2 regions of the Vogesella sp. EB genome follow, and region 1 is predicted to be linked to the other one. Evidence: riboswitches for the same ligand, from Rfam matches in the RefSeq annotation. Region 1 holds a riboswitch; the other holds the start of a gene.
The links. A riboswitch is a leader RNA that binds a small molecule or an ion and turns the genes downstream of it on or off. The one in region 1 is predicted to bind cobalamin.
Positions count from the first base shown of each region.

Region 2: another riboswitch for cobalamin. It lies ahead of ACG97_RS05640 (iron ABC transporter permease); the one in region 1 lies ahead of ACG97_RS14050 (TonB-dependent receptor domain-containing protein).

Region 1 is NZ_LFDT01000029.1:22,037-29,290, reverse strand. Features, by position in the region: gene ACG97_RS14055 (TonB-dependent receptor) at 1-1,958, shown strand, start outside; cobalamin riboswitch at 2,112-2,322, shown strand; gene ACG97_RS14050 (TonB-dependent receptor domain-containing protein) at 2,448-4,289, shown strand; gene cobU (bifunctional adenosylcobinamide kinase/adenosylcobinamide-phosphate guanylyltransferase) at 4,377-4,910, shown strand; gene ACG97_RS14040 (cobalamin-binding protein) at 4,907-5,776, shown strand; gene ACG97_RS14035 (hypothetical protein) at 5,934-6,137, shown strand; gene ACG97_RS14030 (cell division protein ZapA) at 6,134-6,448, shown strand; gene ACG97_RS14025 (5-formyltetrahydrofolate cyclo-ligase) at 6,659-7,254, shown strand, end outside.
Region 2 is NZ_LFDT01000006.1:124,043-131,296, forward strand. Features, by position in the region: gene ACG97_RS05630 (Card1-like endonuclease domain-containing protein) at 120-1,229, opposite strand; gene ACG97_RS05635 (alpha/beta hydrolase) at 1,352-1,936, opposite strand; cobalamin riboswitch at 2,071-2,440, shown strand; gene ACG97_RS05640 (iron ABC transporter permease) at 2,545-3,573, shown strand; gene ACG97_RS05645 (ABC transporter ATP-binding protein) at 3,573-4,322, shown strand; gene cobO (cob(I)yrinic acid a,c-diamide adenosyltransferase) at 4,319-4,936, shown strand; gene ACG97_RS05655 (cobyrinate a,c-diamide synthase) at 5,083-6,387, shown strand; partial or broken gene ACG97_RS18125 (cobalamin biosynthesis protein) at 6,402-6,998, shown strand; gene ACG97_RS18130 (cobalamin biosynthesis protein) at 7,111-7,254, shown strand, end outside.

The DNA.
Region 1 (7,254 bases):
CCCTGGCCGCGCTGGTCGCGCTGGCCTGTAGCCCGCTGGCGCTGGCCGCGACCCCCGTGACCCAGCTGGATGAAGTGGTGGTCACCGCCAGCCGCAGCCCGGACAAGGTCAGCGACCTGCCGGTCAACGTGTCGGTTATTACCGCCGCCGACATTGCCAACAGCACCGCGCGCACGGTGCAGGACCTGTTGTCGACGCTGGCTGGTGTACACGTGTTCAACAACACCGGCTCCGCCGACAGCGCGATGGTCGACCTGCGCGGCTTCGGCATGACCGGCATCAGCAACACGCTGATCCTGATCGACGGCGTCAAGCAGAACACCAATGATCTGCTCGCGCCGAACCTGGGCGTGGTGCCGCTGAGCGAGATCGAGCGCATCGAGGTGGTACGCGGCAGCGGCGCGGTGGCCTACGGCGGCGGCGCTACCGGTGGCGTGGTCAACATCATCACCCGCAGCGGTTTCAAGGCCGCCAACGGCGTGCAGGCCACGCTGACTGCCGGCAGCTACAACCTGAAAAAGCTGGATCTGTCCGGCCACCTCAGCGGCCAGCAGGTGGCGCTGGATGCCTTTGTGAAGTCGCTGAGCAGCGACAATTACCGTGCCAACAGTGCCGAGCGCAACGACAGCGCCGGCCTGACGGCCACCGTGCGCCACCAGGGCGGCGACGTGCGCCTCTATGCGCGCAGCAGCAACCAGGACTTGCGCATGCCGGGTGCCCGTAGCGTCAACCCGGCTACCGGCGTCGACGAGTTCGGCAATGATCCGCGCGGCACCAGCAAGCCGAACGACTACATGGACATCAAGACCGATGCCTTTGGCGTGCAGGCGCGCCAGTCGCTGGGCGAAGGCATGCTGTCGCTGGATGTGGCCACGCGCGCGAAGCAGTCGCAGTCCGAGGCTTCCGGCTGGCTGGAGCAGCGCGATCTGGACGAACAGTCGGCCAGTTTGCGTTACGAGCAGGAGCTGGGTCGTCACCGGCTGGTGTTCGGCGTCGATACGCTGCAGAGCGATATGGACGTGAATAACGGCAGCCCCGCGACGCTGTCGACCCGCATTCGCCAGCGCCATGTTGGCGGTTTTGCCGACGTGCTGCTACGTCCGCAGGCCGGGACTTCGATCAGTATCGGTGGTCGTACACAGCGTATCGAGGACAGCGCCGTCGATTTCACCGGTTTTGCCAATAGCTACCAGAGCAACAAGGAGCTGCACGCCTGGCAGCTGGGCGCCCGTCAGGCACTGACCGGCCAGCTGGAGGCGTATGCCAAGGTTGGCCGCAGCTTCCGTCTGGCCAATGCCGACGAGCAGGCTTATGTGTCCTCGCCATTGCTGCCGCAGACCTCGCAGGACAAGGAAATCGGCCTGGACTGGAAGCAGGGGGGGCAGGCGCTGCGCGCGGCGTGGTTCCGTTACGACCTGACCAATGAAATCCACTTCAACAAGCTGGTCGGTTTCTTTGGCAGCAACGTCAATCTGGCGCCGACCCGTCGTCAGGGCCTGGAGCTGGAAGGGCGCAGTCAGCTGGCGGCCAACCTGGAGCTGAACGGTAACCTGACCTGGCAGCAGGCGACCTTCCGTCAGGGTGCGGCGGGTGGCGTCGAGCTGGCCGGCAACGAGGTGCCGATGGTGCCGCAGCAGCTGGCCACGCTGGGCCTGAGCTGGCTGCCGCAGGAGGCCAGCCGCATCGGCCTGCAGCTGCAGTATGTCGGTAAGCAGCGGCTGGACAACGACCAGGCGAACCAGTTCGACAAGCAGCTGGATGCCTATACCGTGCTTAACGCCAAGTTCAGCCACCGCTATAGCAAGCAGCTGAGCGTGGCGCTGGACGTCAACAACCTGTTTGATCGCCGTTATGCTACTTACGGTATTCGCTCCGGCTCAACTGGCTCGACCGGCAAATACGATCTGTACCCGGCTGCCGGCCGCAACGTGCAGGCTTCGCTGACGGTCAACTACTAAGCCGTTCACGGCCGGCCGCCGCCCCGGTTGGCTAGATCCGCCCCTGTCGCCGCCCTCGTCGGGAGGCAACGGGGGCTTTTTCATGCCGTTACCCGCAGCGAAGGCTGGTGGCGGTAAATTGCAGCGGGGTACGTATTGTGCAGTGCACGCAGGTATAATCCCGCCCCTGCAGGTGTCCGGCGTGCCCCAAGCGCGCCGGGTGAAACTGGGAAGCCGGTGCAATTCCGGTGCTGCCCCCGCAACGGTAAGGTCTGGGCGCGCATGGCGCGCCCCAGGTGCAACACTCGCCACTGTCCCGCAGGGACGGGAAGGCGTTGCCCCGCATGACCAAGCCCGGAGACCGGCCTGCAACAGACGCGGCGGAATCGCGTCTTGCTGGAGCATCGCGGGGAGGCGAGCTGACAGTTCGCCTGCCGCAACGGCCGGCGCGCGTGTCTTTTGGTCCTGATTTCTCCGCACTCCCTTTTTCTCATCCCGGAGTGTGTATTCATGTTTGACAACAAAACCCTGGCCGCGCTGCTGGCGCTGGCCTCCGGCCATGCCGCCGTGGCCGCCAATCCCGTCACCACTGGCGAGACCGTGGTGGTCACCGCCACCCGCAGCGCGATCCCGCTCAGCCGCGTGCTGGCCGACGTTACCGTGCTCGGTCGCGAGGAAATCGAGCAATCCGGTAGCCTGAGCCTGCCGGAGCTGCTCAGCCGCCAGCCGGGGGTGGAAGCCTACAGCAACGGCGGCGAGGGCAAGTCCGCCACCCTGCTGCTGCGCGGCACCAAGGCCGATCACGTGCTGGTACTGGTCGACGGCATGCGCATCGCCTCGGTCACCACCGGTGCCACCGCGCTGGAACACCTGCCATTGGCGGCGATCGAAAAGATTGAGATCCTGCGCGGCCCGGCCTCCAGCCTGTATGGCGCCGACGCCATCGGCGGCGTGATCCAGATCTTCACCAAGCGCGGCGAAGGCGGGACGGCACTGAGCTTCCATGCCGGCATCGGTGCCGAACACAAGCGCAGCAGCGGCGCCGGGCTGTCCGGCAAGGCCGGCAACACTGCCTTCAACCTCGCGCTGGAGCACAACCGTACCGACGGCATTTCCTCGCGCAGCTTCCAGCCGGGCAAGTACAACCCCGACCGTGACGGCTATGAAAACACCACCTATCTCGCCAGCGTGCAGCACGAGCTGGCCGCCGGCCACAGCCTGGGGCTGAACCTGTACCAGACCGAGGCCAGCAGCGCCTACGACGCCACCGTCAACAAGGCGGACGAGTTGCGCACGCGCCTGCAGGGGCACAGCATCGAGCTGAAAAACCAGCTGCGGGCCAACTGGCAGAGTACCTTGCGCTACGCCGAGACCAATGACCGGCAGCACACCTTTACCAAGGGTAACTTCAGCAAGCCGTCCGCGATTGCCGCTACCCGCCAGCAGGAATGGCAGTGGCAGCACGACGTGCAGTGGCAGGGCGTCGGCCAGTTCAGCCTCGGCGCGGCGCGCACCGAGCAGCAGATCGAGACCCTGAGCAGCTTCAACGGCACCCGCCGCAACGTGGATTCGCTGTTCGCCGCCTACCAGGGCAGCTTCGGCGCGCACCGGCTGCAGGGCAGCCTGCGCCACGACGACAACTCGCAGTTCGGCGACAAGGCCACCGGCCAGCTTGGCTACGGCTATGCGCTGACACCGCAGTGGTTGCTCGGCGCCGCCTACGGCACCGCGTTCAAGGCACCGACCTTCAACCAGCTGTACTGGAGCGGCTCCGGCGCCAGCTATCACGGCAACCCGGCTCTGCGTCCGGAAGAGGCGCGCAACCGCGAGCTGTCGCTGAAGTGGCGGCAGCAGGGTGACTACTTCAGCGTGATCGTGTTCGATAACCGGATCGACAACCTGATCGCCAGCAAATCGGCGACCGACGGGCTGCAGGTCAATATCGACGAGGCGCGCATCACCGGCCAGACGCTGGAAGCCGGCCGCAGCTGGGGCGATTTCAGCCTCGCCGGCAGCATCACCTCGCAGCGGCCGCGCAGCCAGCCTTCCGGCAAGCTACTGGCACGCCACGCCAAGCTGTTCGGCGCGCTGACGGCCGGCTGGCAGTTGGACCGCACCCGCCTCAGCGCGGAATGGCGCGCCAGTGGCCGCCGCTACGACGATGCCGACAACAGCGCCGACAAGGTGCTGGGTGGCTACGGCGTGCTCAATCTCGGCGCCGACTACCAGCTCGACAAGCACTGGCAGCTGAACACGCGACTGAGCAACGTCGCCGACAAGGACTATCAGACGGTACAGAACTACAATCAGCCTCGCCGCGGCTGGTTCGTCGGCGTACGCTACGCCCAGTAAGCCCGTCGGGCGCCGCCCCGGTGTGTAACGCAACACGACTGCCCGCCAGCCGGGCAGGTCGTTTTTGATTTCCGGCAGGAGTTGAGCATGACCACGCATCTGATCACCGGCGGCGCCCGCAGCGGCAAGAGCCGTTATGCCGAGCAGCTGGCGCTGGCCCACGACGGGCCGGTGCTGTACGTCGCCACCGCCGAGCGGCGCGACGATGACAGCTTTGCCGCGCGCATCGCCCATCATCGCGAACGCCGTCCGGCGGCCTGGGGGCTGGTCGAGGTCGGGCCGGGGCTGGCGGCGGTGATCGCGGCGCAGGGGACGGCCGGCAGCCTGCTGCTGGTCGACTGTCTCGGCATGTGGCTGATGCGCTTTTTCGACGCCGACGGCCAGTTCCAAGCCGACACCTGGCAGCGCGAACGCGCCGCGCTGCTGGATTCCTTGGCCGCGACACCGGCCGCGGTGCTGCTGGTCAGCAACGAGATCGGCTGGGGCGTGGTGCCGCTCGGCGCCGAGACCCGCCACTTCGTCGACGAGCTGGGGCGGCTGAACCAGGACGTCGCCGCGCTGTGCCGGCGGGTGACGCTGGTGGCGTGCGGCCAACCTTTGCCGCTGAAGGCGCCGGCGTGAGGCGCTGGCCAGTCCTGGCGTTGCTGGCGGGCTGGGCGCTGCCGGCCGCCGCGCAGCTGTCGGTGACCGACGGGCTGGGGCAGACGGTGACGTTGCCGGCGCCGGCACGGCGCATCGTGGTGCTGGTGCCGCACGCGGTGGAGACGCTGTACACGATCGGCGCCGCGGCGCAGATCGTGGCGGTGGTCGAGTACAGCGACCACCCGCCGGCCGCCAGGCAGCTGCCGCGCGTCGGCAGTTACAGCGGCATCAGCCTGGAGGCGATCCTGCGCCTGCGCCCCGAGCTGGTGGTGGCCTGGCGCGATGGCAGCCATCCGCGCGAGCTGGCGCGGCTGCGTGCGCTGGGCATTCCGCTGTATATCAGTGCGCCGCAGAACGTGGCCGACATCGCCCGCGAGATGCGCGCGCTGGGGCGCCTCAGCGGCCAGCAGCGCGGCGCGGCGCAACAGGCGGCGCGCTTCGAGCAGCAATTTGCCAGCCTACGGCAGCGCTACGCGTCGGCGCGGCCGGTGGCGACCTTTGTGCAGGTCGGCGACACGCCCTTGTTCAGCGTCAGCCGCTTGAGTTTTGTCGATAGCCTGGTGCGGCTGTGCGGTGGCCGCAACGTGTTTGCCGATGCCGCGGTGCCGGCGCCGCAGGTCAGTGTCGAGGCGGTGCTGGCGCGCCGGCCGCAGCTGATCCTGGCGTTCGAGGAACGGCAGCTGGCGTACTGGCAACGTTGGCCGCAACTGCCGGCGGTGGCGCTGGGCAACCTGTCGCTGCTAACCGAGGACAGCATCAGCCGCCCCGGCCCGCGGCTGGCCGACGGCGCCCGCCAGCTGTGCCGCCAGATCGACGCCGCGCGGCAGCGTTTGCCGGCGGGCTGAGGCCGGCGCGGCCATTTCGCTGCGCCGCGGCATATTTTGCTGACATCGGCGCGCGGCAGGACGTAAAATTTGGCGGTCGCTGCGCTGGGCGCCCGTGCCGGGCGACGGCGGCAGACCCGGTTTGACGCCTCCACTACCCTTGGCTATCCTCGCCGCTATGGAACAAGAACTCGATTATCTGGAAGGCCGTGTGGTGGCGCTGATTGCGCGCATCCACGAGCTGGAAAACCAGAATGGCCGCTTCGCCGAGGTGCTGGCGCAGACCATGAAGGAAAATGCCGAAATGAAATTCGCGCTGGAGGAAACCCGCCACCGCGTTGCCGCGCTGATGACGCGCCTGCCGCAGGAGGATGCCGAATGAGCGAGATCGTACAGGTAGATGTGACCCTGCTCGGGCGCCAGTTCACCATCGGCACGCCGCTGGAAGAGCGCGACACGCTGGAGCAGGCGGTACGCCTGCTGGCGGACAAGATCCAGGCGATCCAGAGCGGCGGCCGCATCGTCGACGCCGACAAGATCGCGATCATGGCCGCCCTCAACATCGCCCACGACCTGCTGAAAGTAAAAGTCGGCGATGGTGGCTTGGAGATGGCGACAATCAGGCGTAAAATACAACACATGAGCGAGGCCGCTGACGAGGCGTTACGCCAGAGCCAGCAAAACCTGTTCTAAACGAATATCCGTTCAATCCCCTGCGGTGTTCGAGACGGCCCATAATTCCTTTGTACCAATGCGTTCGCTTTTGGTTGTCAGCATGAGTAGCAGGTGTGTCGCGTCCCTTTGCGGATGTGCCCGAAGCTACTGGCCGGCGACCCCCCCTGGAAACAGGGTACAAGCGAATTCGGCCCGATCGACTCTCGCGGGGGACTCCCCCTTCCGCCCATGACATCCTCTGCTGCCGCTGACAAGGCGCGTTTGCGCCGCGAGATTCGCCAGGCGCGCAAAGCCATTCCTGCCGCACAACGCCATCACGCCGAAAAGGCGATCAGTTACCATGCCCGCCGTTTTTTCCGCCATGGCCGCCGCATCGGCGCCTATGTCGCCACCGGCTCGGAGCTGGGGCTGGACGCGCTGATGGCGCGCGCGCTGGCGCACGGCTGCCGCGTGGCGCTGCCGGCGCTGCCGCTGCGCGGGCGCAAGATGCTGTTTTCGGTGCTGGATGCGCGCGGGCGCTGGTATCACAACCGCTACGGCATTCCGGAATTCGACGGCGCCAACTGGCGGGCCCGCGATCTGGAGATCCTGTTCGTGCCACTGCTGGCGGTGGACGAGCAGGGCTATCGCATGGGGCAGGGTGGGGGGTTTTACGACACCACGCTGGCCTATCTCAACGGTTTCCGCCGCTGGCGGCGGCCGTTGCTGGTCGGCGTCGCCTTCGACTGCCAGCGGGTGGCGGCGGTGCCGAAAGAGCCGTGGGACGTGCAGCTGGATTACCTGCTGACCGAATCCGGCCTGATCCGTTACCGACGCCTGGCGGC
Region 2 (7,254 bases), on a different contig from region 1:
GCCACTGTGGCACGGCCGCCACCGCTGGCGCCGCAGTGGCAGTACGGGACGCCGGATGCGGACTTGTGCGCGGCCGAGAATGCGACAGGGCGCGGCATTACCGCGAGTCCGGGCCACGCTCAGCTCATCAGCCACTCGCGCAGGTACTCGCGCGCCTGGCGCAGCTGCGGCCCGGCCAGCAGCGTGATGCGTTGCGATTCGGCGCGGCCGACCTCGCTTTCGGTCGGCACGTACAGGCTGGCCAGCATCGCCTTGGCGTGCAGGCCGCCCAGACCGGCAACGCTGTTGAGCTTGAACAGGTTTTCCAGCCCCACGCCGCGCTGCTGGAAGCTGGTGGGGGCGGCGGTCTTGCACTCGATCAGGTACAGGTGGTTGTTGCACAGGATCGCCACGTCGTATTCGTTCTCGACATTGTGATGGCTGATCTTGACGCCGACGGCGGCATCGCTGATCGGCAGGATCTGCGCCAGCTCGGCCACCTGCGACAGCAGCCACACCTCCAGCCAGCCGCCGGCGAGAAAGAAGCGCGCCCGCGGATCGAGGCAGCGCATGTGGCCGCTGTCGCGGAACTCCACCATGCCGCTGGCCAGTAGCCAGTCGTACAGCACGTGTTCGCCGCTGGACAGCGGGTGCTGGCTGAATTGCTGCTCGTCCAGGTCGTTGCACAGCCGGTTGAGTAGCGACAGCGACTTCGGGCGCAGCGCGGCGTGTTCCGCCAGATCGCGCGCCAGATCCTCGTGGTGCGGGCTGCGCCGCTCCAGCCGGTAGTGGATGGCGAGGATGCGGCTGCCGTAGAGCGCGAAATAAGCCTCCAGCGACAGCCCTTCGGCGATTTCGGTGCCGCTGTGCAGGCGGCTGCTCTCGCCGCCGAGCAGCCAGATCAGGCGGTCGTTGTCGTGTTCCACCGCCATCAGCGGCAGCCGGTGTTCGCGCGCCAGATCGTAGGCCAGCGCCGCCTGCACCGGCGACGCGGCGCTGATATTGAAACAGACGCCGCCCTGCACCAGCTCCTGCAGCCGCTGCCGCAACGCCAGCGGCTGGCTGTCCGCCGGCAGCGTCTCCACCGCCGCGGTCAGGTGCAGCTTTTGGCAGACGCCGAGGATGTCGAAGGCGAGGTCAAGGTGAGCGCGGTGGCACAGCAGCGTCACCCGGTCGATGTCGAAACGCGGGTCCAGCGCCGGGGTAATGATGTCGCTGACGACATGGTCAACAAAGGCCAACAGGTGCATGACGCGCTCCAGCGGGACAGGGCATGACTGAATTCTATGCCCAAGCCCGCCGCAAATGCCACGCCCATTGCCGCGCCGCGCGCGTCAGTACAAGCGCTTGGCCGCCAAGCTTGGCCGCCGGCTCAGGCGTACGCCGCGGCGCGCGGCTGCGGCTGCTGGCGGATATCGGCCACCAGCACCGCCAGCTGCGCCAGCCCGTCCTGCCACTGGCGATGGCCGGACGCGACATTGATATGGCCGGCGTCGCGCAGCCAGTGCAGCGGGCTTTGCCACAACGCCGCCATCCGCGCCGAGCGCAGCGGCAGGCTGAACGGGTCGCTGTCGCTGGCCACCACCCGCGCCGGGAACGGCAGCGCCAGCTCCGGCAGCGGCGCGAACGGCTGCAATGCGGCTGGGGCGCTGGCGCGCTCGACGTCCGCCGGCGCCACCAGCAGCGCACCGGCAAGCTTGTTGCCGTAACGTGCCGCGTAATGCGCGACCGTGGCGCAACCGAGGCTGTGCGCGATCACGATCACCGGCTGCGTGGCGGCCGCCACCGCCGCGTCCAGTGCCACCAGCCAGTCGTCCAGCTGCGGCGTCTGCCAGTCGTGGTTGGCCACCCGCGTTGCGGCCAACGTTTGTTGCCAGTGGCTCTGCCAGTGCTCGGGGCCGGAATTGTTCCAGCCCGGCTGGATGATGTAGTCGAAGCCAGAAAAATCGTGCGCCATGCTGCTGCCCCCAAGGTATGGAAAGATTCTGCCGTCACCATAACCGCGCCACTATATTTCCAAAAATAATTATTTTTTGTTTTGTTATTCCTTTTGAAAATATAAAAGCCGGCAGCATGGGCTGCCGATCTGCTAAAATCGCCGACTGCCTTGGTGCTTCGCCGGCGCACGCCGGCAAGTTAAACGGGAAACAGGTGACCCCTGTGCTGCCCCCGCAACGGTGCGTTTCTTCAAGAACCTGTTCAATGTCTGCTGCGACAGCTCCCAATGGGGCGATACGGCATTAAAAACGACTTCGGCATGCTTGTTTATATTAGTAACAAATGCCACTTTCTCAGTCGTTTTTGACTTGTCTCGCGTGAGCTCGCGAGGATTTGAACAGGTTCTAAGGTCTGCCGGCCCTGCCGTCATGACCGCCCTGCCCATCGCCACTGTGAGTCATCACGGGAAGGCGGGCAGACGGCGAAACCAGCCCGGATACCGGCCACGGCGAACGCGCGCACTGCCAGTCAGTGCGTCCCGACACATGCTGCGGAGGGCGGCATCCGGTCAGATTGCTGATCCGTGCGCCTGACGCCTGCCCCTTCCGCGATTCCGATATCGCGCCCATGTCCCACAGCCTGACGCTGGACCGCCCATTGCGCGGCGCCCTGCGCTTACCCACCCTGCCCCTGTTGACGCTGCTGGCACTACTCAGTGGCGGCAGCTTGCTGCTGGCCTGCAGCAGCGGCTCCATCGCGCTGGGCGCCGGCGAGCTGTGGCTGGCCGCCAGCGGCCACGGCAGCCAACTGGCCGATACCCTGCTCAGCCTGCGACTGGAACGGGCGCTGACCGCCTGGGTCACCGGCGCCTCGCTGGCACTGGCCGGCGTACTGATGCAGTCACTGCTGCGCAATCCGCTGGCCGATCCTTACGTGATGGGCGTCTCCGGCGGCGCCTCGGTCGGCGCGCTGCTGGCGCTGTGGCTGGGGCTGGCACTGTGGCAGGTGGACAGCGCCGCGGTCGCTGGCGCGCTGACGCTGTCGGCGCTGCTGTTCCTGCTGGCGCGCCGCGATTTCGCGCGCAGCAGCGGCACGGTGCTACTGCTGCTCACCGGCGTGCTGCTGTCCGCCGCCTGCGGTGCGCTGATCTCGCTGCTGCTCACCATTGCGCCGGACGCGCAATTGCGCGGCATGGTGTTCTGGCTGGTCGGCGACATCGCCGGCACCCCGCTGCGGCCGTGGCCGTGGCTGGCCTTGCTGCCGGCCGCGCTGCTGGCGTGGTGGCAGGCGCCGGCGATCAACCTGCTGGCGCTGCACGGCGACCACGCGCTGACGCTGGGCGTGCCGGTGGCCATGCTGCGCCGCCTGCTGCTGGTACTGGCAGCCATCCTCACCGCCAGCGCCGTCAGCCAGGGTGGCAGCATCGGCTTCATCGGCCTGATGGTGCCGCACGCCTGCCGCCTGCTGTGCGGCCCGGACCTGCGCCGGCTGATCCCTGCCGCCGTGCTCAGCGGCGCCGCGCTGCTGGTGCTGGCCGACACCCTGGCGCGCACCATCGTCGCGCCGATGCAGCTGCCGGTCGGCGTGCTGACCGCGCTCCTGGGCGTGCCGGTGCTGTTCTGGCAGCTGCAACGCACCCGCCGGAGGCTAGCCTGATGCTGCACTGTGACCAGCTCACCCTTCGCCATGGCCACCGCACGCTGCTGAAGCCGCTCACCTGGCAGGTCCGCGCCGGCGAATGCTGGTGGATCGCCGGCCGCAACGGCTGCGGCAAAAGCACGCTACTGGCCACGCTGGCGGCGCTGCGCCGCGCCGACGGCGGCCACATCCGCCTGTGCGGCCAACCTCTGCCGCAGCTGACGCCGCGCCAGCGCGCACAACGCCTCGCCATGCTGCCGCAGGCCAGCCACGATGCCTTTGATTACGCGGTGCAGGATGCCGTCGCCGCCGCGCGCTTTGCCTGGCCGGACGCCGGCGACAACCCGCAACGCATCGCCGCCGCGCTGGACGCCTTCGACCTTGGCCGTCTGGCGGCACGGCCACTGCAGGCCTTGTCCGGCGGCGAGCGCCAGCGCGTGGCACTGGCCAGCGTGATGGCGCAGGATGCGCCGCTGATCCTGCTCGACGAGCCGTCCAATTCGCTCGACCTCGCCCACCAGGCCGCGCTGCAGCAGCAGATCGGCCGCTGGTGCGCGCAGGGCAAGGCGGTGCTACTGGTCAGCCACGACCTGCAGCTGGCCCCGGCCTGCGCCAGCCATGCGCTGCTGCTCGACGAGCACGGCCAGCACCGCCAGTACCCGCTGGCCGAACTTAACGCCGAGCACCTCGCCGCCGTGCTCGGCTACCCCTTAACCCGACTCCACCACGCAGGCCACCCCTGCTTCTTACCCGGACACCCATCATGAGCCACACCGAAGACCAGGGCCGCACCGAGCGCCACAACGAGCGCATGGCGCGCAAGAAAGAAATCATGGACGCCAAGATCGCCGCCGCCGACCAGCACCGCGGCGTATTCATTGTCAACTGCGGCAACGGCAAGGGCAAAAGCTCCAGCGGCTTCGGCATGGTGATGCGCGGCCTCGGCCACGAGATGCAGGTCGGCGTGGTGCAGTTCATCAAGGGCGCGATGTCCACCGGCGAAGAGCGCTTCCTGCGCCGCTTCCCCGACGAGGTGCAGTTCCACGCGATGGGCGAGGGCTACACCTGGAACACGCAGGACCGCGAGCGCGACGTCGCCCGCGCCGGCGAAGCGTGGGAAATAGCGCGGCAGATGCTGCAGGACCCGGCCATCGGTCTCGTGCTGCTCGACGAGCTGAACATCGCGCTGAAATACAAGTATCTGGATGTGGAAGACGTGCTCGACGACATCATCGCCCGCCCGCCGGGCCAGCATGTCATCGTCACCGGCCGCGGCGCACCGCAGGCGATCATCGACGCCGCCGATACCGTCACCGAGATGACGCTGGTCAAGCACGCGTTTGCCGCCGGCATCGCCGCCCAACCCGGCATCGAGTGGTAACCCCCCGATACACCATCACGCCGGCCCGTTTCCGGCGCAAGGTTGGCCGCAAGCGCATTGCGGCCACCTTGCCGGCCATCGCCATCGCGCCGGCAACGGCACACCCATGCGTGACCTGCCCCGCCCATCGAAATGAAAGCAAGCCCATGAGCTGCAAAGCCCTTCTCCTCTCCGCCATCGCCTCCGGCCAAGGCAAGACCACCGTCACCGCCGCCCTCGCCCGCAAGCTCTCGCGCGCCGGCCAGCGGGTGCGCGTGTTCAAGACCGGCCCCGATTTCATCGACCCGATGCTGCTGGCCGCCGCCAGCGGTGGCGATGTGGACGTGCTGGACTTGTGGATGTGCACCGAGGCGCAATGCCACGCGCTGCTGGCCGAGGCGGCGCGGGAGTGCGACTACCTTCTGATCGAAGGCGTGATGGGGCTGTACGACGGCCAGCCGTCCAGCGCCGATCTGGCCCGCCACTTCGGCGTACCGGTGCTGGCGGTGCTGGACTGCTCGGCGATGGTCGGCACCGCGCTGGCCATCGCCCGCGGCCTGCGTGATCACGGCCAGCTGCCGTGGGCGGGGATGCTGGCCAACCGCGTCGCCAGCCCCGGCCACGCCGACATGATCCGCGCCTGCGGCACGGCAGAGCTGCCGGTGGTCGGCCACCTGCCACGGCAGGTCGAGTCGCTGCCGGAGCGCCACCTCGGCCTGCACCTGCCGTCCGAGCTGCCCGATCTCGCCGCGCGGCTGGATGCACTGGCCGACGCGCTGCAGCTGGACGACGCGGTACTGGCGTCGCTGCCCGAGTTTGCGCCGGCGCCGCAGGTGCAGCCGGCCTTGCCGCCACTGCTGGCCGGCCGCCGCATCGCCATCGCCCGCGACGCCGCGTTCGCCTTCATCTACGCGGCCAACCTGCGCACGCTGGCGGCCATGGGCGCGACGCTTGCCTTCTTCTCGCCGCTGGCCGACGAAGCCATTCCGGCCGGTGCCGACGCCGTCTGGCTGCCCGGCGGCTATCCGGAACTGCACGCGGCAACGCTGGCGGCCAACCAGCGCTGGCAACGCAGCCTGCACGCCGCCGTCGCCGCCGACACGCCGCTGTGGGCGGAATGCGGCGGCATGATGGCGCTGACGGAAAGCCTCACCGACACCGACGGCCACCACCACGCGATGGCCGGCGTGTTACCCGGTAGCGTGCGCATGGGCAAGAAACTGGCGGCGCTGGGCAGCCAGGCCTGGCCGCACGGCGCTGGCGAGTTGCGCGGCCACACCTTCCACTACTCCAGCTTCGACACGCCGCTGGCAGCGCTGACCCACTGCCAGCGCAAGGACGGCCGTGCCGGCGGCGAGGCGGTGTACCGCCACGGCAGCGTGCAGGCCTCGTACTTCCACGCCTACTTCGCCAGCAACCCGGCCGCCGCCGCCGCGCTGTTCCTGCCGCCATGCGGGGCAGCACCATGCTGAGCGTCGCCGCGCCGATGGCGGCGGCGCTGCTGCTTGATCGCCTGCTCGGTGAGCCACGCCGCTTTCACCCGCTGGTCGGCTTCGGCACTGTGGCCAACGTGCTGGAAAAAACACTCAACGTTGGCCGCAAGCGCCTGCTGCGCGGCCTGCTGCGCGGCCTGCTGGCCTGGGCGCTGCTGGTGTTGCCGCTGCCGCTGGCCCTGTTCTGGCTGCTGGCACAGTTGCCGCCACTGGCGGCCGCCACCGTCAGCGTGGCGGTGCTGTACTTCACCCTCGGCCGGCAAAGCCTGCTGGAACACACCCGCCCCATCGGCGCGGCGCTGCTGGCCGGCGACCTGCCGCAGGCGCGCGCACTGGCCAGTCGCATCGTCAGCCGCGAGCTGCGCGATGCCGACGAGGCCGCCGTTACCCGCGCCGCCGCCGAATCGCTGCTGGAAAACGGCCACGACGCGGTGTTCGGCGCGCTGTTCTGGTTTGCCGTCGGCGGCGCCCCGGCCGCGCTGGCCTTCCGCCTCGCCAACACCCTGGACGCGATGTGGGGCTACCGCAACCCGCGTTTCGAACGCTTCGGCAAAGTCGCCGCCCGCGCCGACGACGTGTTGGGTTTCGTGCCGGCACGGCTGACCGCGCTGGCCTACGCGCTGGCCGGCCACACCCGCCTCGCGCTGCGCTGCTGGCGCACGCAGGCGCCGCAGTGGGACACGCCCCAACGCCGGCCCGGTGATGGCCGCCGGCGCCGGCGCGCTGGCAATCCGCCTGGGTGGCGCCGCCACCTACCACGGCCAGCTGGAAGCGCGGCCAACGTTGGGCGATGGCGCCACGCCCGCCGCCGCCGACATCGCCCGTGCCGCGCGGCTGCTGGACCGG